One region of the Limosilactobacillus portuensis genome, then DNA from elsewhere that is predicted to be linked to it. Evidence: predicted binding sites of a transcription regulator. Region 1 holds the regulator's gene; each other region holds the start of a gene.
The links. The regulator HrcA, encoded in region 1, represses chaperone genes, less so after heat shock. The targets are predictions, from matches to a motif close to TTAGCACTCNNNNNNNNNGAGTGCTAA.
Positions count from the first base shown of each region.

Region 1 (7,787 bases):
AGCGGGTTCGTGATCCTCGCGTACAAGGAGTAACCATTACTGGTGTAGATGTTACTGGTGATCTTCAACAAGCAACAATCTATTACAGTATCTTGTCTGATAAAGCTTCTGATATGGAAAAAGTTCAAGCTGGTTTGGATAAAGCAACTGGTTTAATTCGGAGTGAATTAGGTGCACGGTTGAACATTTTCAAAACACCTGAAATTAAATTTGAACGAGATAAATCAATTGCCTATGGAAGTCGGATTGATCAGCTGATCAATAAGCTTCACCAGCAAGAACAAGATAAGTAATTAAGGATGAACGAGCTGGGAGCTATCTCTTAGTTCGTTTTTTTATGGAGAGAATTATATGGATGGAATTATTCCCTTGTACAAAGAACGTGGAATGACAAGCTTTGATTGTGTCAGTCGGTTGCGGCGGATATTAAAGACCAAGAAGATTGGTCATTCAGGGACGTTGGATCCCTCTGTTGATGGTGTTTTGCCGATTTGTGTTGGTAATGCGACTAAAGTGGTAGAATACTTGATGCAGTCGGGCAAAGAATATCAGGGAGAACTAGTAATCGGGAAAGCGACAACGACTGAAGACTTTGATGGTGAAGTGATTGAAACTAAGCCAGTCGAAGAAGCAATTAGTAGTGAACTAATTAAGAGAGCAATGCAGAAAATGACGGGAGAAATCATTCAGATTCCACCAATGTATTCTGCCGTCAAGGTGAATGGTAAGCGTCTTTATGAGTATGCCCGTGCTGGTGAAACCGTGGAACGACCGCGACGGAAAGCGTTGATTAGTAGTTTTGTTATGTGTCGAAACGAATATGATTTAGAACATCAAGAACAACACGTTTATTTTAAGGTAAAGTGTAGTAAAGGAACTTACATTAGGACACTTGTCGCCGATTTAGCGCGCTCGCTTGGCTATCCTGGTGCGATGAAGTGGCTAACCCGGCTTGAAAGTGGTGGTTTTACGCTTGACCAGACTCTGAGCTTAAATGATATTCAAGATGCAGTAGCTCATCAAACAATTAATCGTCATCTTTACCCAATTGATTATGCCCTGAAAGACTATCCAGCAGTAGAATTAACTCCAGTACAATGGCAGTCTGTTCAGCATGGTGGCTGGCTTAAGGAGGATGAGTTGCAGACAGTAGCAAATGAAGTGGTCCTGAAATATGACGGTTCGACTAAGGCGCTATACCACTTAACGGCTCAGGGATATAAGCCAACAAAGATGTTCTCTGTAAAGTAAAGGAGGAAGGACAAGTGGAAGTAGTAAGAATCCACCACCCGTTGCAAAAGGAGTTAGTGCTTACAGGTCCGGTAGTACTCGCAATGGGCTTCTTCGATGGTGTCCATCGTGGTCACCAACAAGTGATTAATACTGCTAAAAAGATTGCTGAACAGGAGGACCTCCCGTTAGCAGTTTTAACTTATGATCATGCGCCCGGAATCGTTTATCAACAATATCCAGGTGGTTTTAAATACCTGTCAACAACACCACGAAAGCTGGATCTTTTAAAACAATTAGGAGTAGATCTGGTATATTTGGTTAGCTTTACTTCTTCATTTGCGAGTCTCTCGCCACAAGAATTTGTTGATCAGTATTTAATTGGTTTTCACGCCAAAACAGTGGTGGCGGGGTTTGATCATACTTATGGTAAAGCTGCGGTGGCAACGATGGCGCGTTTACCGGAGTACGCTAACAGCCGATTTAACGTAATCACGGTTCCAAAGTTTACCGGTAATGGTAACCACAAGATTGGTTCGCGGGTTATTCGTAAAGCGATTGATCAAGGGAATGTTGAATTGGCTAACCAGATGCTAGGTTATTATTACACGACAACGGGGATCGTTGTCCATGGCTTAGCACGGGGGCGCACACTAGGCTTTCCAACAATTAACGTTGAAACTCCTGAAAGTGAACGTCTTCCCGGTATTGGCGTATACACTGTTCAAGTGCAAATTGGTCAAGAATGGTATGGTGGAATGGCGAGCGTTGGTCATAACATTACTTTTGGTGATCAAAATAAACTTACTGTTGAAATATACCTTTTTGACTTTGATCAGTTGGTATACGGCGAAGAAGTTAGAGTTCGGTGGTTTTATTATCAACGTGGTGAAATGAAATTTAATGGCGCTGATGAGCTTGTTGACCAGATGAAGCAGGATGAACAATTAGCTCGTCAGAATTTACAAAAAATAGCCCCTAGTATAAAGTGGCTAATTTAGATTTTACAATTGAGTTTGGTGAGGTTAGGCACTGCTAATTATGAAAAAGGCCGGAAAAACATTTTGTTTTTCCAGCCTTTTTACCTTATTAATGACGACTTGCCTGATGATTGGCTGATTGACTAATTTTATGAACGTGTCGCTTAAACTTCATACCGCCGTCCGTGACTAACTTGAAGTGACGCATTTTAGCGTTGAATGGACGGTTTGATAATCGTATTGAAACCCAACGACGCATGATCTCTATCATTTCATCAAGCTCTTTACTAAGGCGATCGTTATTGGCCTTCATTACAGCATCATGAATGTCAGTTTGTAATCGATTAATCAAATTATTATGATAGTCAAGCAACTCCCTTGTTGGTGGGGCATTGCGGTAACTATTGAAGAGCTTCTGAATAATTCGCATAGCATCTTCGGGACCACTTGGCTGAATAAATCGTTGCTTCTTATGTTTCATTGAAAAACTCCTAGATTTTATTTGACGTTTCTTGACTTTTACTATTCAGATTGTTATATTATACATGTGTTTAGCACTTAACCCTATAGAGTGCTAAAAGGGGAAGTGATACAAATGCTAACACAGCGTCAAAACAAGATCCTGCAAGCGATTGTACGTCAATATACCGCAACAGGTCAACCTGTCGGGTCAAAACACCTGGCAGAAAAATTACCTTTTAAGGTAAGTTCTGCTACGGTTCGAAATGAAATGGGTGTTCTTGAAGAAGTTGGTTTTGTTACCAAAGAGCATTCATCTTCAGGACGGGTACCTTCTAAAAAGGGTTACCGTTATTATGTTGACCATTTGCTTGATCCAGAGGTTATTACTGACAACGATTTAGTAGTAATCCAAAATTCACTAGGAACAAGTTTTCAAAAGATTGATGAGATCATTTCGCACTCAGCTGATATTTTATCTGATCTTACTTCCTATACAGCCTTTACACTAAAGCCTGAGCAAGCTGATGTTCGGTTGAGCGGATTTCGGGTTGTTCCGTTAGGTAATCGAAAGGTGATCGCAATTTTAGTTACTGATAGCGGTGATGTCGAAAGTCAGGCATTTACGTTACCACGAAATTACGATACAGATGCTCTTCAAGCGGTTATTCGGATGATTAATGACCAGCTGGTGGGGCAGCCATTAGCTAACGTGATGAAGCGCCTGAATGATGATATTCCGCTTCGGGTGATGCACTACATGCAAAGTGCAGATGGCTTTTTGGATCTTTTTGATAGTGTCGTGTCAAGGGCAGCACGTGAGCAATTCTTTGTTGGCGGCCGGCTAAATCTCTTAGATTTCTCAGAAAAGCATGATTCGGTTGACTTACAGACACTGTATAGTTTGCTTGACCATAACGATCAGTTATCGAATTTGTTAGATTCAAATGTTTCTGACGATGGAGTAAACGTTAAGATTGGTTCTGAGATTTCAAAAGATAGGGCCTTGGATAACTATAGTTTGATCACGGCAACCTATGATGTTGACCAATATGGTAAGGGCATTATTGCAGTACTAGGCCCAACGAGGATGCCTTATTCACGGACGATTGGTTTAGTGAATGCATTTCGTCAGGAGCTAGCAAAACGACTTTTAAACTTTTACCGTCATTACTACGATTCATAGGAGGCGAGTCGATTGGCAGAAGACAAAGCTGCAAAGCAAACAGGTAAAGAAGCAAAGCACCAAAGTCAGGGTGCTGCTTCTGAAAAGAACGACCAGTTTGATGCTAAAAAGTTACAAACTCAAGTGACAAAATTAGAAAGTCAAGTTAAAGATTTGCAACAGCAATTAGATGATAAGGACGATAAGTATTTGCGGGCTGAAGCAGAAATACAGAATATGACTACCCACTTTAAGAAAGAGCGTGCTCAATTACTGAAGTATGATGGTCAAGACTTAGCCAAGTCCGTTTTACCTGTTCTGGATAACCTTAAGCGAGCACTGACGATTGAAGTTCACGACGAAAATGGTCAGCAGTTAAAGAAGGGGATCCAAATGGTTCATGACCACCTAATCAATGCATTAAAGGACCACGGAATTACGGAGATTGATGCAGACGGCAAGCCGTTTGATCCGACCCTTCACCAGGCAGTACAAACAGTGCCGGTGGAAGGTGATCAGAAGGCCGAAACAGTGGTAAAAGTACTGCAGGCTGGTTATCAATTAAAGGATCGGGTTCTTCGTCCTGCAATGGTTGTAGTTGCACAATAAAAATAAGAGAGGGAATAAACAATGGCAAGTAACAAGATTATTGGTATTGATTTAGGTACTACAAACTCCGCCGTTGCCGTTATGGAAGGTAACGAGCCAAAGATTATTACAAATCCAGAAGGGAGTCGGACAACTCCATCTGTTGTTTCATTTAAGAATGGTGAAACTCAAGTTGGTGAAGTAGCAAAGCGTCAAGCAATTACTAACCCTAATACTATTTCATCAATTAAGAGTCATATGGGTGAAGCCGGATATACCGTTGAAGTTGACGGCAAGAAGTATACCCCACAAGAAATTTCTGCAATGATTCTTCAATACTTGAAGAAGTACGCTGAAGATTATATTGGTGATACAGTTAGCCAAGCAGTTATTACTGTTCCTGCATACTTTAATGATGCTCAACGTCAAGCTACTAAGGATGCTGGTAAGATTGCCGGATTAGATGTTAAGCGGATTATTAACGAACCAACTGCCTCATCACTTGCTTATGGTCTTGATAAGAAAGACAAGGATGAAAAGATCCTTGTTTATGACCTTGGTGGTGGGACTTTCGATGTTTCCATTCTTGAATTAGGTGACGGTGTCTTCCAAGTCCTTTCAACTAATGGTGATACTCACCTTGGTGGGGATGACTTTGATAAGAAGATCATGGATTGGTTAATCGATGGCTTTAAGGAAGAAAATGACGTGGACTTGTCTAAGGATAAGATGGCGCTTCAACGGTTAAAGGACGCTGCAGAAAAGGCTAAGAAGGACTTATCTGGTGTTCAAGAAGCCCAAATCAGTTTGCCATTCATTTCTGCTGGTGAAAATGGTCCGCTACACCTTGAAAAGACATTGAGCCGGGCACAATTCAACCAATTAACTAATGATTTGGTTGAACGGACTAAGCAACCAGTTATGAATGCATTGAAGGATGCCGATTTAAGCTTTGATGATATTGATGAAGTAATTCTTAATGGTGGTTCTACTCGTATTCCAGCTGTTCAAGAAATGGTTAAGGAATTAACTGGTAAGGAACCTAACCACTCCATCAACCCAGACGAAGCGGTTGCCCTTGGTGCTGCTATCCAGGGTGGTGTCCTTACTGGTGATGTTAAGGATGTTGTTTTACTTGATGTTACGCCACTTTCACTTGGGATTGAAACCATGGGTGGGGTATTCACTAAGTTAATCGACCGGAATACCACCATTCCAACATCCAAGAGCCAAATCTTCTCAACTGCTGCTGATAATCAATCTGCTGTTGATATCCACGTACTTCAAGGTGAACGGCCAATGGCAGCTGATAACAAGACTTTAGGGAACTTCCAACTTACCGACATTCCAGCTGCTCCTCGTGGTGTTCCTCAAATTAAGGTTACTTTTGATATTGACAAGAACGGGATTGTTAACGTTTCTGCTGAAGACCAAGGAACTCATAAGAAGCAAAACATCACCATTAAGTCTAACTCTGGCTTAAGTGATGAGGAAATTGAGCGAATGAAGAAGGACGCTGAAGAACACGCAGCAGCTGATAAGAAGAAGAAGGAAGAGGTTGACTTGAAGAACGAAGTTGACCAAGAACTCTTCCAAGTAGATAAGACCTTGAAGGAAGTTAAGGGTAAGGTTCCTGAAGAAGACATCAAGAAGGCCGAAAGTGCTCGTGACGACTTGAAGAAGGCTAAGGAAAGCGGCAACTTAGACGATATGAAGACTAAGAAAGACGCATTAAATAAGGTTATCCAAGATCTTAGCGTAAAGCTTTATCAACAAGCCCAAGGTGCTCAAGGCGGTCAAGCTGGTAATGCCGGTAACAATGGCACTAACGGAAACAATAATAATTCTGGTTCCGATGATGGCAAGACCGTTGATGGTGACTTTAAGGATGTTACTCCAGATGACAAGAAGTAATTCTATCAGCCGTTAATAAACAATTGTTAAAAGCCAAAGGCCGGAGGAAAGGACTTTGGCTTTTACTTTCGTTTGTCATGTATGGTATAACTAAACAAGCAATATAAATGGAGGATCCGTATGGCAGAAGAAAGTTACTACGACATCCTAGGTGTAAAAAAGGATGCTTCTGAAAAGGAAATTAATCGGGCTTACCGGAAGCTTGCAGCAAAATACCACCCGGATATTAATCATGAACCTGGTGCTGAGGAGAAGTTTAAGAAGATTAATGAAGCACATGAAGTACTGAGTGATCCACAAAAGCGTGCTCAGTATGATCAGTTTGGTTCGGCAGGGCCAAATGCAGGAGCTGGTCAAGGATTTGGTGGCTTTGGCGGTCAACAAGGCTATGGTGATTTTGCTGGTGGCGATTTTGGTGATATTTTTAGTCAATTCTTTGGTGGTGGCGGTCGTCGTCAAGCTGATCCGACTGCACCACGCCAGGGTCGTGATTTGCAATATTCAATGACATTAGACTTTATGGACGCTGTTTTTGGCAAGACCACAACAATCAAGTATGAACGGGATGCTCAATGTGACGTCTGCAAAGGGAGTGGCGCTAAACCTGGAAAGTCTCCCGAAACGTGTTCACGCTGTCATGGTAGTGGAGTCATTCTTACCGTACGGCGGACACCCCTTGGTAATATTCAAACTCAAACTACCTGTCCTGAATGTAATGGGACTGGTAAGATTATTAAGCCGGAAGATCGGTGTACTAAATGCCATGGCTCTGGGCATATTCATGAGCGACATGAATTAGAAGTTAAGGTTCCTGCGGGAATCGACGATGGTCAGCAAATGCGGTTAGAACACCAGGGTGATGCTGGTGAAAATGGCGGTCCTTATGGGGATCTTTACATTGTTTTCCGTGTAACGCCAAGTCGGGAATTCCGCCGTGATGGTTCAACAATTTATGTTGATCAAGACATTTCATTTGCTCAAGCCGCATTAGGTGATGAAGTGAAAGTTAAGACTGTTCATGGTGATGTTAATCTTAAGATTCCTGCTGGTACTCAATCTGAGACAAACTTCCGTCTTCGGGGCAAGGGTGTTCCTCACTTGAACGGTAATGGTAACGGGGATGAACATGTTACTGTTCATGTTCATACACCAAAGAGTCTTAATAAGCGCCAAAAAGAGGCAATGATGGCTTTCGCTGCTGCTAGTGGTGAAGATGTCAAAGGAGTTAAGAAAACCGTCCTTGACAAGCTTCGGGATGCATTTGAAGATAAGTAAAGAATTAAATTAAGCTAGTAATCTCCGATCATGAAAAGCGGAATTGCTGGCTTATTCTATTTCTTTTAGTATTGTTGAATGCTGATTTGATTAGCTTTTCAAGCGTGGATAGTCTTTGGTATACTAGTATTAGTATTTACAAGTTTAGAAAGTAGTGAACTAATTCATGACAATGA
Region 1 covers NZ_CP117296.1:1,024,088-1,031,874, reverse strand. The annotation lists gene rbfA (30S ribosome-binding factor RbfA) at 1-293, shown strand, start outside; gene truB (tRNA pseudouridine(55) synthase TruB) at 352-1,251, shown strand; gene ribF (riboflavin biosynthesis protein RibF) at 1,266-2,231, shown strand; gene PRK60_RS05175 (hypothetical protein) at 2,320-2,691, opposite strand; gene hrcA (heat-inducible transcriptional repressor HrcA) at 2,806-3,855, shown strand; gene grpE (nucleotide exchange factor GrpE) at 3,868-4,443, shown strand; gene dnaK (molecular chaperone DnaK) at 4,465-6,336, shown strand; gene dnaJ (molecular chaperone DnaJ) at 6,457-7,611, shown strand; gene lepA (translation elongation factor 4) at 7,784-7,787, shown strand, end outside.

Region 2 (7,787 bases), 330 kb from region 1:
AACCCCTTTTACGTTCCAGAGCTTAAACATTTGACAGGTAATGATGCTGCCGTCCAGGAATACGTGATGAAAAGCCCGTTAGCAAAGGAATTTTATGCTCATTTAAGGTCATTATTAGAAACGGCAATGCCAGGCTATATTCATGAAGGGAAAAGTAGTCTAACGATTGCAATTGGCTGTACTGGAGGGCAACACCGTTCCGTTACTATTGCAAATAAGATTGCAACTGATTTAAAAGCTGATGGTTATCAAGTTAATATTCACCATCGGGACGTCGATAAGGCAAAATAAAGAAGTAGAGGAAGGATTATATGTTTCATAAGCCAAAGATCGTTGTGATCGGGGGTGGAACTGGTCTTCCAGTTATCCTTCGTGGGTTACGCGATCAAAATGCTGATATTACAGCGGTAGTTACCGTTGCGGATGATGGTGGTTCATCGGGAATCCTACGAGATTATATTAATGTGGTCCCGCCTGGTGATATTCGAAATGTTCTGGTTGCTCTCTCTGAATTACCAAAATTACAGAAAGAAATCTTCCAGTACCGTTTCAAAACGACTGACCAATTTTTAGCAGGCCATGCCATTGGCAACCTTATTATTTCCGCACTTTCAGAAATGCAGGGTGACATTTTTGATGCAGTTCAGGAACTTTCAGAGATGATGGAGATTCGGGGACACGTTTTCCCTGTTTCTGATGAACCATTAACATTGAATGCTGAATTTATGGATGGCTCGACAATTAGTGGTGAGTCAGAAATTACTAAGGCCCATAAGCAGATTAAACGTGTCTGGGTAACGCCATCAAATGATGATGACGGTCATAAAGCAAAAGCGGTTCCTGAGGTTATTAAGGCAATTGAAAATGCAGATCAAATTGTTTTGGGACCGGGTAGTCTGTTTACAAGTATTCTGCCAAATTTGATGATTCGCAATGTTGCCCAGGCTGTATGCAGAAGTAGGGCAGAAGTAGTCTATATTTGTAATATTATGACGCAAAAGGGAGAAACCGATCACTTTACTGATGCCGATCATGTTCGGGTACTTAACCGTCACCTTGGGAAAGACTTTATTGATACCGTATTGGTTAATATTCAGCCAGTTCCCGATAATTATATTGACTTTAAGGAATGGAACGAAATTTCCCAGCCTGTGGGACATGATTTTCAGGGGCTCCGGAAGCAGGGATGCCGAGTTATTAGTTCCAACTTCTTACAGCTAAAGGATAATGGAGCATTTCATGACCGTGATAAGGTTGTTAATGAGTTAATGAATCGCCTCCATGAAGTTCATGATTAGGGGGTGACTAGCATTGTCCTATGCTAGCGAAGTAAAAAAAGAGTTAACGGCAATTAAGGTTCATCGTGATAATGCTAAAGCGGAACTAATGGCTTTAATCAGGATGAATGGCTCAATCGGAATTAGTAATCATCACCTAGTATTGAATATTCAAACTGAAAATCCTGCCATTGCTCGACGAATTTATTCATTGCTAAAAGACTTCTATCACGTTGAAAGTGAAATTGTTGTTCGGCGGAAGATGAAACTAAAGAAAAATAATCAGTATATTGTTCGTTTGCGTTATTCTGCAGAACGTGTTTTGGATGATTTACAAATCTTACAAGGGATGCAAATCAAGGAACAGGTTCCTGTTGAGCTGTTAAAGGATGAATGGATGGTTCGTTCATATTTACGTGGTGCATTTTTAGCTGGTGGTTCTGTAAATAATCCCGAAACTTCTCGATATCATTTAGAAATTTATTCTCTCTATGAAGAACATAATGAGATGATTGCTCGAATGATGAATAAGTTTGGCTTAAATGCGCAAACAACTGCTCGACGAAGCGGGTACATTGTTTATCTTAAAGAAGCTGAGAAAATTGCTAACTTTATGTCGCTAATTGGCGCAACTAATTCGATGCTGCAATTTGAAAACATTCGAATTGTTCGCGATATGCGTAATTCGGTTAATCGTCTCGTTAACTGTGAGAATGCAAATATGAATAAGATCGCTAATGCCTCAACTAAACAGATCGAAAATATTAAGCTCATTGAAGCAAGTGTCGGCTTAGAAAGCTTGCCAGATAAGTTACGCGAGATTGCTGAAACGCGGCTTGCTCACCAGGAAGTCAGTTTAAAAGAATTAGGAGAATTAGTTCCTGGTGGTCCAATTTCGAAGTCTGGTGTCAATCATCGCTTGCGAAAGCTAAACGCGTATGCGGATGAGCTGCGAACCAGAGCATTGACTAAATAAGAAAGTTTAAACGAAAATAAGCTGAAGGAAATTTTCCTTCAGCTTATTTTTGATCATTAGTTACTTTAACTTAGAATTGTTTTCCATAATTCCATCAAGCAAACCATAATCAACAGCTTCTTGAGCAGTTAAGTAGTGATCACGTTCGGTATCACGATTAATCTTTTCGATTGGCTGCCCTGAATTCTTGGCCAGAATTTCGTTAATCATCTTTCGTGTCTTCAGAATTTCAGTAGCAGCAATTTCAATTTCGGTTTGTTGGCCTTGGGCACCACCAGATGGTTGGTGAATCAAGACTTGTGAATGTGGTAAACCAAACCGCTTACCCTTAGCACCCGAAGATACTAAGACGCTAGCCATGGAAGCGGCCATTCCGATAACAATAGTTTGAACATCAGACTTGATGAAGTTCATGGTATCGTAAATTGCCATTCCAGATGTAACCACACCACCTGGAGAGTTGATGTAAAGGTAAATATCTTTTGTTGAATCTTGCGCATCTAGGAAAAGAAGTTGCGCAACGATTGAATTAGCCATATCGTCTTCAATTGGACCAGATAGCATGATGATCCGATCCTTTAGAAGCCGTGAATAAATGTCATAAGCACGTTCACCACGAGATGATTGCTCAATAACAGTAGGAACTAAATTCATAGTCGATTAGCCTCCCTTATTTTTAGCACTTGTTAGCATTAATTGCTAACTTATGTGAATACTATACTCGTTTGGTCAAAAAAGGTCAAATGATTTGTCGTGAAAAATAAAATGAGACTGGGAGTTTAACGGTCTCATTATTTTATTATGGTCAATTCGTGGTGTTTATACGGCTAAGCATCATTAATGATAGGGGGAGAGGAAATAATGAGCCGTATAGCATAGTTGGTATTAATTTAATTTAGTGAAGATCCTTAGCAATCAAACTGAGTTCAGTAGCAGCTGATTCTTTATCAAGGGTTGTCCAGTCGGTGTTGTTAAATTTAATGAATGCTTTGAATGTATCTTTAGTCATAATAAATTACCTCGTTTTCATATATTGGGACTTTTAATTGGCCCTTTTTTGTTTACGACTATATAGTACCTCCTATTGGTATACTTTGTAAGTTCTTTTGCTTATTAATTTTGTTAAAGATATTATTAAATTGGTATAGTTTAATTTGAAGAAATTTTTTTACTTTAGCAAATGCTGCTATGATAATCCTGACAAGAGATAGCATCTTATGAAGGGTTGCTTTTTAAATCCATGCCCGGTATAATTGGAACGTTAATTAATTTACGTTTAATATATAAGGAGGCATTTGCTATGCGTAAAGCACACCCATACGGCGTTCAAGGTCGTCGGCCAATTGCTCCTAAGTACAAGCGAGCATTAAAGGAAAAGAAGATTGAAGCTATTCGTAAGTGGGCTAAGGAAAAGCCAGCTGAAGAAAAGTAGTTTAATATCGTAATGGTTGACTGAATCTATTTTAGTCAACTTTTTTATTTACTTTATTTAATAATAGGGATCAACCGGAAGTTAACTTTCTTAGAGGAAAGACTGACTAGCATAGGACGATAAATATTGATGAAATCATTAAACAATAGTTAAGAAGCCGAGAAAAAACAAGACGTTTTTTCTCGGCTTCTTAACTATTACCAGCAATTTTCGAAACTACTGAGTCTAATCGCGAGAATCCAAATAGGCTCACTTCATTTCGTAACCCGAGCCTTCGAGTCTAACACAGCGGAGCAAGCCTATTCGGCTACGAACGACTCTGATGAGTTTATCATCATTCGTCGTTCTAGGTTAGCCCATCAGGCTCTTAAATGGGTTAATTCCCAGTTTCCCTCTATATTAAATATTACTAAAAAAGGAGACTAACAAATTTTGCTAGTCTCCTTATAAAAAATGCGCCCCCCGAGAGTCGAACTCGGATCTCGAGAACCGGAATCTCACGTGCGATCCATTACACTAAGGGCGCGTCAACAAATATTATATTATCTTACTTTAACTATAATTGCAACAATAAATTTTTATTTTTAATAATGATAACGTTTTCACAAGAAAAATAAAACTTTTCAGGCTAATTGGATAGACAAGTTAGTGAAATATGAGTATTATTAATACCGTAAGGTTGTAATTGCTAAGTCATGATCTGGTAGATGCTTAATACTGCTTAGATGTGGTTAGTATTGTATGAATGTGATTGAATTAGCAAAGACACTAATTATGTTTTTCCTAAAGGAGGAAATTGCAGTATGACTGTAAAGATTGGTATTAATGGTTTCGGCCGTATTGGTCGTTTGGCATTCCGTCGTATTCACGAACTCAACACTGATGATATTGAAGTTGTTGCTATCAACGATTTGACTTCACCAGAAATGTTGGCTTACTTACTTAAGTACGACTCAACCCAAGGTCGTTTTGATGGCGAAGTTTCATCAACTGACAAGGGTATCGTTGTTGATGGTAAGGAATACCCTGTATACGCAGAACGTGACGCACGTAACATTCCTTGGGTAAAGAACGACGGTGTTGACTTTGTCCTTGAATGTACTGGTTTCTACACTTCTGCAGAAAAGTCACAAGCTCACTTGGATGCCGGCGCAAAGCGTGTTCTTATTTCTGCTCCTGCTGGTAACATTCCAACTGTTGTTCCTGGTGTTAACTTGGATACTTTGAAGGCTGATGACAAGATTGTTTCAGCTGGTTCATGCACAACTAGTTGTCTTGCACCAATGGCATACTGGTTGAACAAGAACTTCGGTATCAAGGTTGGTACTATGACTACTGTTCACGCTTACACTGGTAGCCAAGCTGTTCTTGACCAACCACGTGGCAAGAAGTTCCGTAACAACCGTGCTGCTGCTGTTAACACTATTCCTCACTCAAGTGGTGCTGCTAAGGCTATCGGTCTTGTTATTCCTGAATTGAATGGTAAGCTTTCAGGTCACGCACAACGTGTTGCTGTTCCTGATGGTTCATTAACTGAACTTGTTACTATCATGAACAAGAAGGTTTCTGTTGATGATGTTAACAACGCTATGAAGGAAGCTGCCAAGGATAACCCAGCATTCGGTTACACTGATGACCCAATCGTTTCAACTGATATTATTGGTTCTACTTTTGGTTCTGTATTTGACCCATCACAAACCGAAATTATGGAAGGCGAAGATGGTACTCAATTAGTTAAGACTGTTGCATGGTACGACAACGAAAATGGTTTCACTTGCAACATGATCCGGACTTTGCTTCACTTTGCAAACCTTTAATCCGGAATGCTGAAATATTAGCGACATAAAAAAGGTGGGAGGAGGAGACTCCAACCACCCTTTTTCTTAACAAAGAAGGAGGAAACATAATTTATGGCAAAATTAACTGTTGAAGATTTACCATTAAACGGTAAAAAAGTTTTAATGCGGGTTGACTTTAACGTTCCAATTAGTGATGACGGTACTAAGGTTGAAGATGATAACCGAATCGTTGCCGCTTTACCAACTATTAAGTACGTTATCGAACATGGTGGTAAGGCTATTCTGTTCTCACACCTTGGTCGAATTAAGAAAGAAGAAGACAAGCCTGCTAAGTCTTTAAAGGCTGTTGCTGAACGTCTTTCTGAATTACTTGATAAGCCCGTTAAGTTTGTTCCAGTTACTGAAGGTAAGGAACTAGAAGATGCTATTAACGAACTTAAGGATGGCGAAGTATTGCTTGTTCAAAACACTCGTTATGAAGATGTTAAGAATGGCGAATACGTAAAGCGTGAATCTGGTAATGATCCTGAATTAGGTAAGTACTGGGCTTCCTTGGGTGACGTTTATGTTAACGATGCATTCGGTACTGCTCACCGGAAGCACGCATCTAATGTTGGAATTGCTACTAACATGCCAGGAAAGGCTGCTGCCGGCTTCTTGATGGAAAAGGAAATCAAGTTCTTGGGTGACGCAGTTGATAATCCACAACGGCCATTCGTTGCTATTCTTGGTGGTGCTAAGGTATCAGACAAGATTGGCGTTATTGATAACCTTCTTGACAAGGCTGACAAGATTATCATTGGTGGTGGAATGGCTTACACATTCTACGCTGCTAAGGGTATTAAGACCGGTGACTCACTTGTTGAAAAAGACAAGATTGATGTTGCCAAGAAGATCCTTGATAAGGCTGGCGATAAGATCGTCCTTCCAATTGACAACGTTGTAGCTGACAAGTTTGACAATGATGCTAACACTAAGGTTGTTGAAGGCGACATTGACGACGGCTGGATGGCTCTTGATATTGGTCCTAAGTCTGTTGAAGAATTCAAGAATGTTTTGAAAGATGCTAAGACAGTTGTTTGGAATGGACCAATGGGTGTCTTTGAAAAGCCTAACTTTGCTAAGGGAACCCTTGAAGTAGGTAAGTTCCTTGGTACTTTGAACGATGCAACTACGATTGTTGGTGGTGGTGACTCTACTGCCGCTGTTAAGCAATTAGGAGTTGCCGATCAACTTACCCACATTTCTACTGGTGGTGGAGCTTCATTAACCTACCTTGAAGGTAAGACTTTGCCAGGAATTGCTGCAATTTCTGAAAAGTAATATATAATAAAGCGGAATGGTTGAAACGGGACTATTCTGCTTTTTTTGCGGTTTAAAGGAGTGATTTTGATGAGGGTACCAATTATCGCTGGCAATTGGAAAATGCATAAAACGGTGGCTGAATCAGTTGATTTTGTTAAAAAGGTAAAGGATCAGCTGCCACCAGCAAAACAGTTGGAAACTGCATTAGCGGGGCCAACGTTATCGTTAGTTTCAATGAAAGAAGCTGCTGCAGGCTCTCCACTGAAAATTGCTGCTGAGAACTGCTATTATAAAAATGAAGGTGCGTATACAGGCGAGACAAGTCCATACGCCCTTTATCAAGCAGGAATTCACCATGTAATCCTTGGACATTCCGAGCGCCGGAAGTACTTTCATGAGACTGATGAGATCGTAAATAAAAAAATTAAAGCAGCATTAGCTGATCATCTTTGCCCCATCGTTTGTTGTGATGACACAATGGGACGACGGACAGCAGGGAAAAAAGTTCATTGGGTTGTAAACCAAATTCTTTACGATGCTAAGGGACTTTCAAGCGACGAGATTAGACACGTTACAATTGCTTATGAGCCAAGTTGGGCAATTGGGACCGGTCAAAGTGCGGATCCTAATGAAGCTGAAGAGGGATGTTACCTAATTCGGCAGACGATAGCTTATATGTACGGGAATGACGTTGCTGATGACGTTCGAATCCTTTATGGAGGAAGCGTAACAACTAGTAATATCAATGACTTAATGTCAAGTCAGGATATTGATGGGGTCCTCGTAGGTGGTGCGAGCTTGGATCCTGAAACATTTTTAAAATTAGTTAACCACTAAATGCTTGTTTTTGGTTGCACAAAATAATACAATATTAATGAAATAGCGCGATTGCTATCGAATTTAAGACAGAGGAGAGATTCATCAAATGTCACTTATTACAGATATTTATGCACGTGAAGTTCTTGATTCACGTGGTAACCCTACAGTTGAAGCTGAAG
Region 2 covers NZ_CP117296.1:1,356,381-1,364,167, reverse strand. The annotation lists gene rapZ (RNase adapter RapZ) at 1-291, shown strand, start outside; gene PRK60_RS07030 (gluconeogenesis factor YvcK family protein) at 312-1,298, shown strand; gene whiA (DNA-binding protein WhiA) at 1,312-2,253, shown strand; gene clpP (ATP-dependent Clp endopeptidase proteolytic subunit ClpP) at 2,314-2,907, opposite strand; gene PRK60_RS07015 (hypothetical protein) at 3,554-3,685, shown strand; gene gap (type I glyceraldehyde-3-phosphate dehydrogenase) at 4,489-5,502, shown strand; gene PRK60_RS07005 (phosphoglycerate kinase) at 5,596-6,807, shown strand; gene tpiA (triose-phosphate isomerase) at 6,877-7,626, shown strand; gene eno (phosphopyruvate hydratase) at 7,715-7,787, shown strand, end outside.
Region 2: clpP (ATP-dependent Clp endopeptidase proteolytic subunit ClpP) is a predicted target of HrcA. The motif match lies at 2,930-2,956, and genes of this name have one in related genera.

Region 3 (7,787 bases), 380 kb from region 1:
TCGCCACCAGAAAGATCATGGACAAGTTTATAAACATCATCACCAACGAAGAGAAAACTACCAAGGAGAGAGCGAATATCCTTTTCGGGAATGTTTGGATGATCGTCCCAAACTTCATTTAAAACTGATTTTTCGGGATGAAGTTGTTGCTGTTCCTGATCATAGTAACCGATTTGAAGGTTAGCACCTAACTTAATCGATCCGCTAATTAGCGGGATCCGATCCAAAATTGACTTTAGCAGGGTTGATTTACCAATTCCGTTGGGCCCAATAATTCCAACTCGTTGGGGCTTACGAACGGAGAAAGATAATGGCCCGGCAAGCTTCTGATCATTATAACCAACTACCGCGTGATCAACGTCAAGAACTTCATTACCGCTATCCTTATCACTGTGAAAGTGGAAGTGGATTGACCGATCGTCAGTCTCGGGACGATCCAGCCGCTCCATTTTTTCTAGTTGTTTCCGGCGCGCTTGAGCACGTTTTGTGGTTGATGCACGGACAATGTTACGGTTGACAAAGTCTTCAAGTTTCGCAATCTTCTTTTGTTGCTGTTCATAGTGCTTCCATTCAGCAGTAAGCCATTCCTGCTTGTGTTGCATAAATTGGGTGTAATTGCCGGTATAATGCCGCAATGTATGGTTATCGAGATCATAAATATCGGAAACAACTCGGTCAAGGAAGTAGCGGTCGTGAGAAACAACAAGGAGAGCGCCCTGATAGCTTTTTAAATAATCTTCTAGCCATGCAAGGACGTTCATATCTAAGTGGTTTGTTGGTTCATCCAGGATCAAAAGGTCAGGAGACTGCAAAAGAATTTTAGCAAGGGCGAGCTTCGTTTTTTGTCCGCCAGATAGGGAGTTGATCGCGGTTTGGTAGTCAGCTTCTCCAAACCCAAAGACTTTTAAGATTCCCCGCATTCGCGATTCGTACTCAAAACCGCCTCGTTTCTTGAATTCAGCTTGAAGTTGGGAATATTTCTCCGTTGTTAGTTGAAATTCTTTAGTTGCTGGATCAAGTGAAGCTAACTGATCTTCTAACTGGTGAATTTGCTTTTCCATTTTATGGAGGGGAGCAAATACTAGATCAAGTTCAGCCCAGATACTATTTTGGCTGTCTAACCCTTGATCCTGAGCCAGGTAACCGATAGTTAAATCCTTGCTCTTAGAGATTGTTCCTTCATCGGGGCTTGTGATTCCGGCAATCATTTTTAAGAGGGTCGTTTTTCCAGCACCATTGCGACCAACAAGGGCAGTTCGCCCATGTCCTTGAATTTGGAGATTGATGTCATGAAAGAGGACATCCGCGCCAAAACGACGCATTACATTATTGGCTTGCAAAAGAATCATTTTGTTTACCTCGTTCTTCAAAAGATGTACCTTTCCATTATACGCTGGTTGACCTTGATTTCACAAAAATTAACCTGTAAATTACGTTAACGATTAAGCAAATGGAAAATTTTTTGAAAATAATTTTGTTTGAGTGTTCACAATGGGAGAGTTTGTTGCTAGAATAATAAGAGAATTGGATTTCACAAACTAGCAAAATTGAGTAAAGATTTAAAGCTCACTAATGTTGAATAATATAAAAATCGTAGGAGGAATAACAAAGAATGGTTACCAAGAAAATTCCTAAGGCAACGGCCAAACGGTTACCAATTTATTACCGTTACCTTAGTGTACTATTAAGTGCAAACAAACGACGGGTTTCATCGACGGAGCTTTCAGAAGCGGTCCAGGTTGATTCCGCAACCATTCGCCGTGACTTTTCTTATTTTGGTGAATTAGGAAAGCGGGGCTATGGTTATGATGTTGAGAGCCTGCTGAACTTTTTCAAGGGGATCCTAAATCAGGATACCCTTACTAACGTGGCCCTTGTTGGTGTCGGCTCGTTAGGAAGCGCGCTCCTTAATTATAATTTCCATCAAGATACTAACTTACGGATTAGCGCAGCGTTCGATACTAAGCCGGAATTAGCAAATACCGTAAAGAGCGGGATCCCGATTTATCCAGCAAGCGAGATGCAAAAGCAAATTAAGGAACAGCAGATCGATGCCGTGATCTTAACCGTTCCAAGTTCAACTTCTCAAAAGGTTGCTGATCAATTAGTTAGCGTTGGGGTAAAGGGAATTTTGAACTTTACGCCAGTTCGTCTCTCGGTTCCCAAGAATGTTCAAGTGCAAAATATTGACTTAACTAATGAACTTCAAACGTTAATTTACTTCATCAAGAATTATGCTGAAAATAATCATGATGAGAAAACAAACTAAATTATAGAATCGTCGGTAGTTACGTTAACTGTAATTACCGGCGATTTTTTAGTTAGCATCGCTGAAGAGCATATTGGTTGCAATCAACTCTAAAAATGGTATAGTAGAAAATGTAATTAGCACTTGGTACATGAGAGTGCTAATTTGAGTATGGAATTTATCAAAATGGAGGGATTAACGTGTTAAAACCATTAGGAGATCGCGTTCTTCTTAAAGCAGAAACAGAAGAAGAAAAGACTGTTGGTGGCATTGTTCTTGCTTCTAACGTTAAGGAAAAGCCAACTACAGGAAAGGTAATTGCTGTTGGTGCTGGACGGACTTTAGATAATGGCGAAAAGTTAGCACCAGTTGTTAAGGAAGGCGATCGCGTCCTCTTTGATAAGTATGCCGGAAATGAAGTTGAATACGACGGCGAAAAGTACCTCGTTGTTCATGAAAAGGACCTTGTTGCTATTGTTGAATAAGCGATCAAGGTTTAATAAATGACAGCATTAATATTAATATGAGGTGAATTAAAAAATGGCAAAAGAAATTAAGTTTTCTGAAGATGCACGGAGCTCAATGCTTCGCGGTGTTGATAAGTTAGCTGACACAGTTAAGACCACTATGGGGCCAAAGGGACGGAACGTTGTCCTTGAACAAAGCTATGGTACACCAACCATTACTAATGATGGTGTTACAATCGCTAAGAGCATTGAATTAGAAAATCATTTTGAAAACATGGGTGCTAAGCTTGTTTCAGAAGTAGCTTCCAAGACTAACGATATTGCCGGTGACGGTACTACTACTGCTACCGTTTTGACCCAAGCAATTGTTAATGCCGGGATGAAGAACGTTACTTCTGGTGCTAACCCAGTTGGTATTCGTCGGGGAATTGACAAGGCTACTGAAGTTGCTGTTGAAGCATTGAAGAAGATGTCCCATGACGTTAAGACTAAGGACGACATTGCACAAATTGCTTCAATTTCAGCTGCTAACCCAGAAGTTGGTAAGTTGATTGCCGATGCAATGGAAAAGGTTGGTAACGATGGTGTTATCACTATTGAAGATTCTCGTGGTGTTGAAACCAGTGTTGACGTCGTTGAAGGGATGAGCTTCGATCGCGGTTACATGTCACAATACATGGTTACCGATAATGACAAGATGGAAGCCGATTTGGATAACCCATACATTTTGATTACTGACAAGAAGATTAGCAACATTCAAGACATTTTGCCACTTCTTCAATCAGTTGTTCAAGAAGGTCGTTCACTCTTAATCATTGCTGATGATATTACTGGTGAAGCATTGCCAACCCTTGTCTTGAACAAGATTCGGGGAACCTTTAACGTTGTTGCTGTTAAGGCTCCTGGATTTGGTGACCGACGGAAGGCTCAATTGCAAGATATCGCTGTCTTGACTGGTGGTACAGTTATTTCTGATGACTTAGGTATGAGTTTGAAGGATGCTACCGTTGATCAACTTGGTCAAGCTAACAAGGTAACTGTTACTAAGGACAGCACTACTATTGTTGATGGTAAGGGTTCCAAGGAAGCAATCACTGAACGGGTTGACCAAATTAAGCAAGCAATCAGTAAGTCAACTTCCGATTTTGACAAGGAAAAGCTTCAAGAACGTCTTGCAAAGCTTTCTGGTGGTGTTGCAGTTGTTAAGGTTGGTGCCGCAACTGAAACCGAATTGAAGGAAAAGAAGTACCGGATTGAAGATGCTTTGAACGCTACCCGGGCTGCCGTTCAAGAAGGTTTCGTTCCTGGTGGTGGTACTGCCTTAGTAAACGTTCTTCCAGCATTAGATGACATTAAGGCTACTGGCGATGAAGCTACTGGTGTTAACATCGTTAAGGATGCTTTGGAAGCACCGGTTCGTCAAATTGCTGAAAACGCCGGTGTTGAAGGCTCAGTAATTGTTAACCAATTAAAGAGCGAAAAGCCAGGAATTGGTTACAACGCTGCTGATGGCAAGTTTGAAGATATGGTTGAAGCCGGAATTGTTGACCCAACCAAGGTTACCCGTTCTGCACTTCAAAACGCTGCATCAGTATCCGCATTGTTGTTGACTACTGAAGCAGTTGTTGCTGACAAGCCAGAACCAAATGATAACCAAACTCCAGCTCCTCAACCAGGTGCCGGAATGGGTGGAATGATGTAATTCCGCTAATCACAAATTAAATTTAATTAATTAAAAGACTGTCGGTCCTTCGTTAAAAAGCGAGGGGCTGACAGTCTTTTTGCTTATCGTTTGATTTGTTGGAATTAGTTTTCAATAGGTTAAATTGATCGTATAATTAATTAAATCGATTGAAGTTATAGTTTTAATTATTAGATAGTTTGCTAATGGGGAGGAAATGGACATTGTCTAGTAGAAATACTCAAGAATATTTACGTAAAATGGAAAAGCAACGTCAACGTTTCGGATTAAGAAAACTTACAGTTGGCGTTGCTTCAGTTTTACTAGGAACTACTATTGTTATTGGAGGAAGTACGGTAGCCCACGCTGATAGCAATTCGCCGGTGAAGCCTGAAACGGGTTCTTCGGAAAGTGCCTCCTCTTCAGCGGTAGCTATTCAGTCTGAAAAGACGGTTAGTTTGTCAAATAAGCAAGGCGATAATGCCCAGAATTCGGAGAAATCAAAGTCAACTGCGGAAACGACAACCCTTAATTCAGACCAGACACAACAACCACTTACGCAAGATGCGGTTAAGGAACAGAAAAACCAAGACGGGGATAGACAAGTAAAACATACTGAATTTACGGCTGATAAGACTGATATTAATTCAGGTAATGACATTACCTTTAACTTCAATACCAATGAGGCTAAGGCTGGGGACATTTACAAAGTTGTCATCCCCGAAACCAGTGATGGCTTTGACGCAACCGACTCAGATGGCAATGGAATTGATACAGTTGATTTTGGTCAATTCCAAGGTGATTACGGGAACGGAAGTTTAGCTTACGATAAAGCTAATAAACAGTGGGTACTAACTGATACTTTTACTAAGGATAATGCCAATACGCAGCCAATTATTTTGTCTACAAATAGTTCTTTTGACACAAGTAAGCTTCATTCAACTGGTACATTTAAACGTAAGGCTTATTTGTATAAGAATGACCAATTACTTAAGACAGTTGAATTTAATCAAAAAATTTCTACTTATGTAAGTTTAGCTTGGAAACATAAAGACGGTGTATATTCTAGTAATGAAGCCATATATACAACTGCAGGTAAAGAAGTAACGAATAAGGCAATTCTGGCTAATACTGATTATGTTTGGAAACCGGTTATTAGTACTTTTTATCCGCAATTTAATCATGGAACAACATTGGAAATTCCGATGCCGGATCATTTTGTCTTAAATACAGCTGCTACTAATAATGCAATTGCTGACTTGAGAAAATCATATAATGCTTCTGTAACTCAGGATGGTAATGTCGTAAAGATTAATTTGCCACAATTGTCTAACGAACAGCTAAAAAATCTAAAGATTAGATATTCATCTTCTTTAAATTTTGAGATCATTGGCCAGTTTAAGATGGATGTCCCCAAGGGAGATACTCCGCTAGCAAGTAATGTTAATCCTAAAGTAACCCAAGAAACAGGAAACAATAATAGTGTAAGCGATATAGTTAACCCTGTGTCAGTAATAATTCTGGGACAAGACCATGGATTGGATAAGATTCCAGCGGGTGATATATTCTCAGGCAACATTGAACCGGATACTTATGAATATGATCAAAATGGCAATCAGGATACTAGTAAGCCTGTAACGGCAATTGAAAATAAGACTAATCATGATTTGAATAAAAACATCGATATTATCAATAGCAGTCCCTATGACTTATCCGATGTTCAGGCAACAATTGATGTTCCTGATGGAATGGATATTAGTGGCTTATCGGTGAATGATACAAGACACAGTTTCTCTTACACCTTTACTTTAGAGGATGGCAGTAAGCAGACAGGGACGTTTAATGCAGGTAGTTTATCAACATTACTTAGCACAACTGCTGGAAAGAAGATCAAAAAAGTTCAATTAGTATTTGACAAACTAATTGCCTTTGATTCAGTAAATAATTTTGGCTTAAACGGGGTTTTGGCTAAGAACTATCAAGATGGCTCTGAAGTAAAAGCAGGTAATAACTTACATACTGAACTTCATTTAACTGCCAATGGAATTGCATCACCAGATGAGCCTGCCACCTTTACCCAAAATCAGAAAATTGTTGAAAAAATTCCAGTAAGACCTGAAATTCACAACAATCAAATTAGTGCATCGGGATCCCAGACTAATAAGCAACCAGGAACCAAGAACGCTGGATCTATATATTCCTATGCGAGCGATTTCCTAAATGATCCAGAAAAATTGACCTATTATGTGGTACTGCCAACTAATGCAGTCTTTAATAGTGCAGACTTACCTAAGAATACAAAGATGTCTGAACTGAGAATTAATGGGCGGAATGTTGTTAAGATTGTGGGTGATTTTAGTCGGAAGGATACAAGTACACAATGGAAAATCAACCTAGATAATTCTAATTTAATTACTCATAGTAACCTGAATAGTGATTATCAGGTCTATGTAGTATTGCCTGATGGTGAAAGAAACAATAGCTATTCTGCACTGACAAATCCTGATAAGCTGCCTTTTGTAGATAACTCTACTAATGCTTATCAGCTTGCTTGGGGTGATTGGAATGTTATTGCCGCAACAGGTGTTTATCCAAAAACTCAAGCCCAAGGTAACCAAAATAAAGATTTAACCATGCAAGGTCAATCTGATGATAAGGGTTCATCAGAAATGACATTTTCTAATGTTTTAGTTAATTCTGAATCCAAGGCAGAACATGATGCAGTGATTATTGCTCATGTTCCTGGAACGGATGATACGAAGTCTGAATTTGATTTTAAGTTGAAAGGCGGGAATTCAGCTAAAGTAAAAAATATTACTACTAACCAAACAGTATCTCAGGGAGTACGAATTTATTATTCGACAGAAAATCTAAACTTAACTCAGCTTAATTCGGATGACTCTGACCTGATGACCCACTTTGTTAGTGCTGATCAAATAAACGACTGGTCAAAGGTTAAGACCGTTATGGCCACGATTGCTGAAATTCCAGGGGATACAGTTTATGGTCTTAATCTTGATGGCTATGCCCCTAATTTTGTTCGTGATAATAATAAGACGGCATATGCTTCTTCTGTTGTATGGACAGATTTACTAAAGCCAATTGTAATAGCTGCCGGAAGTAAGGATTCTGCTTCAGTTACAATTACAGGTCAATTAACTGTGAATTTTAAGCTACACTTTAATGATAATAGTCAGGCAGATATCGCTATTCCTGAATTAAGTCATACTTACCAAGATGGTAAAGATACAATGCAAAAGACCGACTTTATTAAAGCAACTAAGAATAGTGACTTTGATGATGCCGTTAAGAATAAGGATTATACTTTAATCCCTAAAGCAGTGATCGATGCAATTCCGAATGGATATGTATTGGATGTTGAATCTGGTGC
Region 3 covers NZ_CP117296.1:1,405,335-1,413,121, reverse strand. The annotation lists gene PRK60_RS07205 (ABC-F family ATP-binding cassette domain-containing protein) at 1-1,349, opposite strand, end outside; gene PRK60_RS07200 (redox-sensing transcriptional repressor Rex) at 1,613-2,269, shown strand; gene groES (co-chaperone GroES) at 2,449-2,733, shown strand; gene groL (chaperonin GroEL) at 2,789-4,417, shown strand; gene PRK60_RS07185 (YSIRK-type signal peptide-containing protein) at 4,621-7,787, shown strand, end outside.
Region 3: groES (co-chaperone GroES) is a predicted target of HrcA. The motif match lies at 2,386-2,412, and genes of this name have one in related genera.

Region 4 (7,787 bases), 530 kb from region 1:
ATTTTCACGGATACTGACACTGCCTTACAAAAGTACCCAGACCTATTCAAAAAGTGGTTTGGAAAGTTAGTCAAACCAGCTGATAATAAATTTGCTGCGTTGAACGGTGCCGTTTGGTCTGGAGGGTCCTTTATTTATGTTCCTAAGGGCGTTAAGGTCAAGACGCCAATCCAGGCTTATTTCAGGTTGAATGCGGAGAATACGGGGCAGTTTGAGCGGACGCTGATTATTGTTGATGAGGGCGCTAGTGTTGATTACGTCGAGGGCTGTACTGCGCCAAACTATTCGTCTGATAGTCTGCATGCCGCAGTAGTTGAAGTGAATGTTCTAAAAGACGCTTATTGCCGTTATACGACGATTCAAAACTGGTCAAAGAATGTTTATAGCTTGGAGACGAAGCGGGCAGCTGCAGCCGAGAACGCTACAATGGAATGGGTTGATGGAAACCTTGGCTCCAAAGTTACCATGAAGTACCCGAGTGTCTACCTTAACGGCAAGGGGGCCCGGGGGACAATGCTCTCGATTGCAGTGGCTAGTGATCACATTCATCAAGACTCAGGAGCGCGGATGATCCATAATGCTCCGAACACCTCTAGTTCAATCGTTTCCAAGTCGATTGCCCGGACGGGTGGCTCAACGGATTATCGGGGCAATATCCGCTTTACCGAAAAAGCTAACGGTTCAAAGGCCCATGTTGAATGTGACACAATTATCATGGATGACCAGTCATCTTCCGATACGATTCCAATCAATGAAATTAATAATTCGGATGTCACAATGGAACATGAGGCTAAGGTCTCGAAAATCTCCGAAGAGAAACTTTACTACTTGATGAGTCGGGGAATTAGCGAACGAAAAGCGACGGAAATGATTATCATGGGCTTTGTAGAACCCTTTACGAAGAAACTGCCAATGGAATATGCAGTTGAGCTAAATCGACTGATTAGTTTTGAAATGGAAGGTTCGATTGGCTAAGGGGGATTATCATGTTAGATAAAGAGAAATTAAGTCCTATTGAACAAGAGGTCCTTGAAAAATTACAAACCGTGATTGATCCAGAGTTGGGGATTGATCTAGTCAATCTGGGCCTTATTTACGACATTGAGGTTAATGATCAACAATGTAAAATTACGATGACCTTAACAACGATGGGCTGTCCGATCAGTGATTTGCTTTATAAAATGATTAAGGAGGCCGTTCTCCAAGTAGCGGAGATTACGAAATGTGAGATTAACCTCGTTTGGGAGCCAGCTTGGGGACCAGATAAAATGAGTCGCTTTGCCCGGATGGCACTGGGAGTTCATTTTTAAGCGAAAAGAATAAATACAGAAAGGCTTTAGAAGACCAAAATCGTGGACTTCTAAAGCCTTTTTTAGTGAAATTATTTTAAATCACGCTTAATGGTTCTTTGTGGGTTGGCTTAGGAAAAGCTTTTGTTAAGGCAGCTAACTCATCATGACTAAATGTGATGTTTAATGCTTCAACATTTTCTCTTGCATGGACGGGACTAGCAGCCTTGGGAATTGCTAAGGTATGCTGATCACGGATTACCCAGGCTAACATTATCTGGTAGACCGTTGCTTGGTGATTAGCAGCTAATTCTTTTAGGAGGGGATTGACTGCTAAATTACCACTTAATCGATCTCCTTGAGAAAGCGGTGAATAAGCAATTAATGGTAAGTCATTATCCCGCATCAGAGGGAGAAGGTCATATTCAATTCCCCGGCGATCAAGGTTATACAGATCTTCGTTAGCAACGCATTCTCGACCGTGAGGAAGTGCCCATAATTCTTCCAAATCAGCAACATCAAAATTAGAGACGCCCCAGTGACGAATCTTTCCCTTAGTTTGCATCTTAACTAGTTCATCTACCGTTTCTGCAAGGGGGATTCCGCCTCGCCAGTGGAGTAGGTAAAGATCGAAATAATCAGTTTGCATTAGCTTAAGACTCCGATCAAGACTTTTTTCCAATCGTTGATGACTGGCATTTTGGGGTAGTACCTTGTCGATGAGATAAAGCTTTGACCGGTCAAACGGCTTAATTGCTTCACTGGTAAGTTTTTCTGAACGTCCCTGACCATACATTTCGGCAGTATCAATGACGGTTGCTCCTGCATCAATTGCTGTTTGAATTGCTTTTACCTCTTCGCCGTGTTTTGCTGGTTCCTCACCAATATTCCACGTACCAACGCCAATTGCTGGTACAGTTGTTTGACCTAATTGTACTGTGATCATCAAATCCCTCCTTAATTTAATTACGATTTGATCCTACCATTCTTTTTCCATAAATACATCTGAATAACATATGATTATTATTTCATATGTTTAAATTAAAATTTATATTTTTGTGGGGAAGTAGTAATTCCTTAAAGCTTGTCATATAGGAATTGGTCAATAAAGGTAAAACTATTTTTAGCACTCTTTTACTTAAAGTGCTAAAAATAGTTGCGCTTTCTCTTCTAGTGATTAAGATAGGTAATGTAATCAAGATCAAGTTAACGGAAAGGAAGCTTTATTATGGCTAACGATTTAACACGTCGGAATAACTTTTTGGATAACATGATGAACATGCAGAACTTAATGAATGATGATTTCTTCTCTGACTTTACGCCAGTTGAAGATCACATGAAGACTGACATTGAAGAAAATGATAAGCAGTATCAAGTAAAAATTGATATGCCAGGCTTTGACAAGAAAGACATTCATATTAGTTACACAAATAATATTTTAACCATTACTGGTCACCGTGACACTATTGATGATGAGTCAGATAAGAATGGTCACATTCTTCACAGTGAACGGCGTTATGGTCAAATGAGTCGGCAATACCGTTTGCCAGATGTTGAACGGAAGAACATTACTGCTCATTATGAAAACGGTGTTCTTTCACTTGTTTTACCAAAGAAGCAGGCTGAAAGTGATGACGATACGCGGATTGAAATTGATTAATTGATGACTAACGAAAAGGGTCCTAGCGTTCAAAAGCTGAATGCTAGGACCTCTTTTGTTTAATTAAAAGCTTGAACAATCTTTAGAACACCGAAGATAATTAGGAAAACAGAAATAATCCAAACAACTGTTAAAGCGGAAACAACAGGACTAAAGAGGAGGATTGCTCCTAGAATAACCCCGAGAATACTAAAGATAATGGTTAACCAGTAGTAACCACCACTGACACCCTTGAAAAGACGGCCAACGGAAAATTCCATAATGGAATCCAAAATAAACCAGATAGCAAAAATAATTGCAATGTATAATGTGCCGAAGCCGGGATGGAAGACAAAGATGATTCCTAAGACGATGTTCAATATGCCAAGAACTACAATCCAGCCAGTGCCCTCACCGAGTGAACGAAGAAAGCGGCGCCGAATTGTTAGTTCGAAGATCCCATCAAAAAGGAAGACAACTCCAATAATAACAGACAATAAATGTAAGGTTTTATCTGGTCGTGAAAACGAGAGAAATCCTCCAAGAATAAAAAGAATTCCAATAAGTAAACTAAACCAGTCGAACCGCCGATGCGAAACATTATTCATAGCGCATAGCTCCTTTCTCTGATAAGTTAATCATACCGCAAAAAAAGAAATAATGGTTGTACTATATGTTACCTCCAGAATGTTTGTAAGCAGAAAGAAAACCGATGAAAGATATAGGTGCTTCATCGGTCTCTAGTTTTTAAATATGTTCCTTGATACCGTTCTTAAAATCCTTGTCGATCTCTTTAAGAATTGGTAGAAGGTAGTTGATATATTCATGATATGCTTCGATTGGCTTCATGTCCTTGCCATTAGCTTGAACTAAAGCAATAGCAATATCGTGAGCCCTTTGTTCGTTTGAAATCATTATAATCACCTCATCAGTAATAGTTTACCAAACTTTTCTATGATAGGAAAAAAGGATGGATTATTTTATCAATAAATCCTCGATCAAGTAATTTTAGTCCATAAAAGCCAACTATTCCACCAATGGTATTGGTAATAATATCATCAATATCCGCTACTCGACCAATGTGGAAAAGAAAGTCACAGACAAATTGATTTCCCTCAATAAAGAAACTAAACAAAAAGCTGAGAATAAGAATAGTAACAAAAGAATTTTTTCGGTTGACCAGATATAATAAAATACCTAGTGGGATCGTCATGATGATATTTAATAACCATTCTAAATCTAACTGTTGAAAGGGAAGAAGGTTGTATGGTACTCCGTGAAAATAGCGTAAATTACGGTTAGCAGTAATAAAACTAAAGGTAACTGGAGTTAGGCAGAGACGAAGGATGATAACAAAATAACATAGAAAAGCAAAAATTGTTAATCGCTTACTAAATTGCTGATAACGCGAAGAAAAATTAATTGCTAAAACAAGTGCGATAACAAAATAACCACAAAATGGAAACCAGTGTAACAAATTCATTCCCTCCTTTCATGAAAAAAGGTATATAATAAAAATTCGGATAAACTATTTACCATTATCAAATAAAATAATCTAAAAAGCGATAGGTTATTAATGGTTTTTTACGAGAAATTAAATTTAAGGAGAATTGAACCATATTGGCACAAAATAAAATGAAGCGTAGCCTAAAAAGTCGCCATATTCAACTAATGGCACTTGGTGGCACCATCGGAACTGGACTATTTTTAGGATCAGGTCAAGCAATTCACTCTGCAGGTCCTGCAATATTACTAGCTTATATCATTACCGGAATTATCTGCTTTTGGATTATGCGAGCACTTGGTGAGCTCTTGATGTCAGATCTTAATTACCGCTCATTTGTTGATGCAATTCGTGTTTACCTTGGTCCACGAGTAAGCTTCATTACGGGATGGGCATATTGGGCTTGCTGGATCGCATTAGCCATGGCAGAAATCACTGCAATTGGGATGTATTTTCAGCTATGGCTTCCTCGCGTTCCTCAATGGATACCGGGGTTGCTAACATTAATTGTCCTTTTATGCATTAATTTAATTACTGTTAGTGCGTTTGGTGAATTACAATTCTGGTTTGCATTAATTAAAATTTTGGCAATTGCATTGCTAGTTCTTGTTGGGATTGGTATGATGCTGGTTAGTTTTAAGAGTACTAGTGGTTATGTTGCTTCACCGGAGAATTTATTCAATAATGGCGGTTTCTTTGCTGCTGGCGCAAAGGGGTTCATCCTTTCGTTTCAAATGGTAGTATTCGCTTTTGTTGGAATTGAGATGGTTGGGATGACGGCAGCTGAAGCGGAGAATCCACGTCACGTTATTCCCCGGGCAATAAACGCAATTCCTTTTCAAATCTTGCTATTTTATGTTGCCGCATTGGCGGTAATTATGTGTATCTATCCCTGGGACCGCTTAGCACCATCAAAGAGTCCTTTCGTAATGGTTTTTAATGATATTGGCTTACGTGGAGCAGCCAGTTTAATTAACTTTGTCGTTGTTACGGCTGCAGCATCCGCATGCAATAGTTCACTCTATACGACGGGGCGGATGCTTGCGGAACTAACATCAACATCGCACCGGCCAGGAATTAGGTTAGTTAGCAAATTATCGCGAAATTCTGTCCCAGCACTAGCGGTTATTATTTCTGCTGGCGTAATTGCTATTGCCGCGATCTTAAACTTGATAATGCCTGGCGGAGTTTTTACGGTTATCTCGAGTATTGCCACGACGAGTTTTCTCTTTATCTGGGCAACAATAATTGTGACTCATTTAAGGTACCTTCAATCTAATCCCCAAGAACGGTCTTTTAAGGTTCCGGGAGCACCGTATACTGATTACCTAGTACTAACCTTTTTAGCGTTTGTTTTAGTCGTTTTGTGTCTTGATAAACAAACGCTAGGAGCATTGATTTTTACTTTAATCTGGTTTGCAATTTTAGCAGTTGCCTCACTATCTCAGCCACGAAAACAAAAATAGAGTGTAGTTCAACAAAAAAACTTATAAAAAAACTTATTTTGATAAGTTCTTTGCTGAACTACACTCTTTTCTTTTGGTAATAACTATTCTTTATCTATTCAAATGTAATTTTCTTTGGCAGTTAGGACAAATGCCGTGAACTTCAATATTATTGCCAGTGACGAGATAACCGGTTTTTTCTCTGGTCATGGCAGCTAGATCCTTACTGATTTCTGTAAAATGGGGATCAAACACGTCAGTAATTTGACCACAATTATCACAAATAACGTGGTAGTGAGGATGACCAAAGTAGTCATAATGAGTACTGCCGTCACCATTCTTTAATTCGATGACGAGGTTATAATCGACAAAAAGCTTTAACGTATTATAAACCGTTGCCATGCTAATGTTATCAACACTATCCTTCAAATCTTCATAGATCATTTCCACGCTAGGATGGGTATGATGCGAAATCAAGTAGTTTAGAATCGTTTTTCGTTGGGGAGTAACCCTAACGTGATTTTCTCTAAGTTGTTCAATTGCTCGATCAAATTCTGCTTCAGCCAATTTACTCACCTCACTAGTTTAAGAGCTTTGATTTACGTTAAGTATAACATTTACAATTGTGATTTTAAACTTTATAATACAATTTGATTATTAATAATAATTCTAAAGAAGGGGATTTTATGAGAGAGTCAATTGATCAAAATGGCCGACCATATAGCCGGTTCTGGTTTATTTTTACACTATTAATTGGAACTTTTACGATGTCGATTAGTCAATCGTCCCTGTCGACAGCTTATCCAACGTTAATGAGCGCTTTTGGAATTTCTGCCTCGACAGTACAGTGGCTAACAACTGGCTTCATGTTAGTCATGTGTGTCAGCATGCCCATTAGCCCATGGATGTTGAATAACCTTAATTTTAAGACCATGTTTATTGGTGCACTAGCCCTGTTTGATATTGGTTCATTGATGATTATTTTGACACCTGCTAGTTGGGGAGTATCCGGTTTCTGGTTTATGATGATCGGTCGGGCAATGGAGGCCTTTGCTGTGGGTGTTCTGTTCCCATCGTACCAATCAGTTCTTCTTGAGATAACGCCGCGAGAAGCTCGGGGAACGACAATGGGAATTGCTGGCTTAGTAATGGGTTCGGCATTAGCTTGCGGTCCAATTGTTTCCGGAATTATTCTCAAATTCTTTACTTGGAAGAGCTTGTTTATTTTCTTTATGATCATCATTACTGTGATCATTATTATGGCTGGTTCAGGACTTATCCGTGACGTTATGAAGAGACATGAAAGTAGCCTTGACTGGCTTTCTGTTTTCTTGTCTATCGGTTTGATTGGCGTAATGTACGTAATCAACCAAATTGGTAAGGCGAAAATTAACTGGACAATTAGTGGCACAATCTTGCTTGTCAGTATTTTAGCAATTATTTGGTTCTGCGTTCGGCAATTAAAGCTACCGAATCCGCTATTGGAACTTCGGGTAATGAAAACCTTTAATTACGATTTAGCAATTTTACTAACTTCAATCTCTTACATTGCCTTGATTGTTACAACGATTATTTTTCCGTTGTATTACCAGGGAGTGCTTAAAGTTAGTCCGTTTGTTTCGGGAATGTCGCTTGTTCCTGGGGCTGCCTTGTTAAGTATTCTTAATCCATTAACGGGAAAGTTAGCCGACAAAATTGGCTTTAAACCGACAATGCTTGTGGGGATGACGATGATTGTAGCTGGCTGGTTTGCCGGTCTCTTCTTGATTAACCAAATGAGCTTATGGATTATGATCCTTTGTGCAATGGTTATTGAGGGCGGAAATGCTTTTGTGATGATGCCTGCCGTTACTTTAGGGGCTAATTCCTTACCTAATGAGCTGGTTCCTCATGGGACAGCCGTTATAACA
Region 4 covers NZ_CP117296.1:498,900-506,686, forward strand. The annotation lists gene sufB (Fe-S cluster assembly protein SufB) at 1-975, shown strand, start outside; gene PRK60_RS02395 (metal-sulfur cluster assembly factor) at 987-1,310, shown strand; gene PRK60_RS02400 (aldo/keto reductase) at 1,387-2,235, opposite strand; gene PRK60_RS02405 (Hsp20/alpha crystallin family protein) at 2,518-2,949, shown strand; gene PRK60_RS02410 (HdeD family acid-resistance protein) at 3,009-3,536, opposite strand; gene PRK60_RS02415 (hypothetical protein) at 3,676-3,843, opposite strand; gene PRK60_RS02420 (VanZ family protein) at 3,881-4,405, opposite strand; gene PRK60_RS02425 (amino acid permease) at 4,564-5,898, shown strand; gene PRK60_RS02430 (Fur family transcriptional regulator) at 5,989-6,444, opposite strand; gene PRK60_RS02435 (MFS transporter) at 6,564-7,787, shown strand, end outside.
Region 4: PRK60_RS02405 (Hsp20/alpha crystallin family protein) is a predicted target of HrcA. The motif match lies at 2,413-2,439, and genes of this name have one in related genera.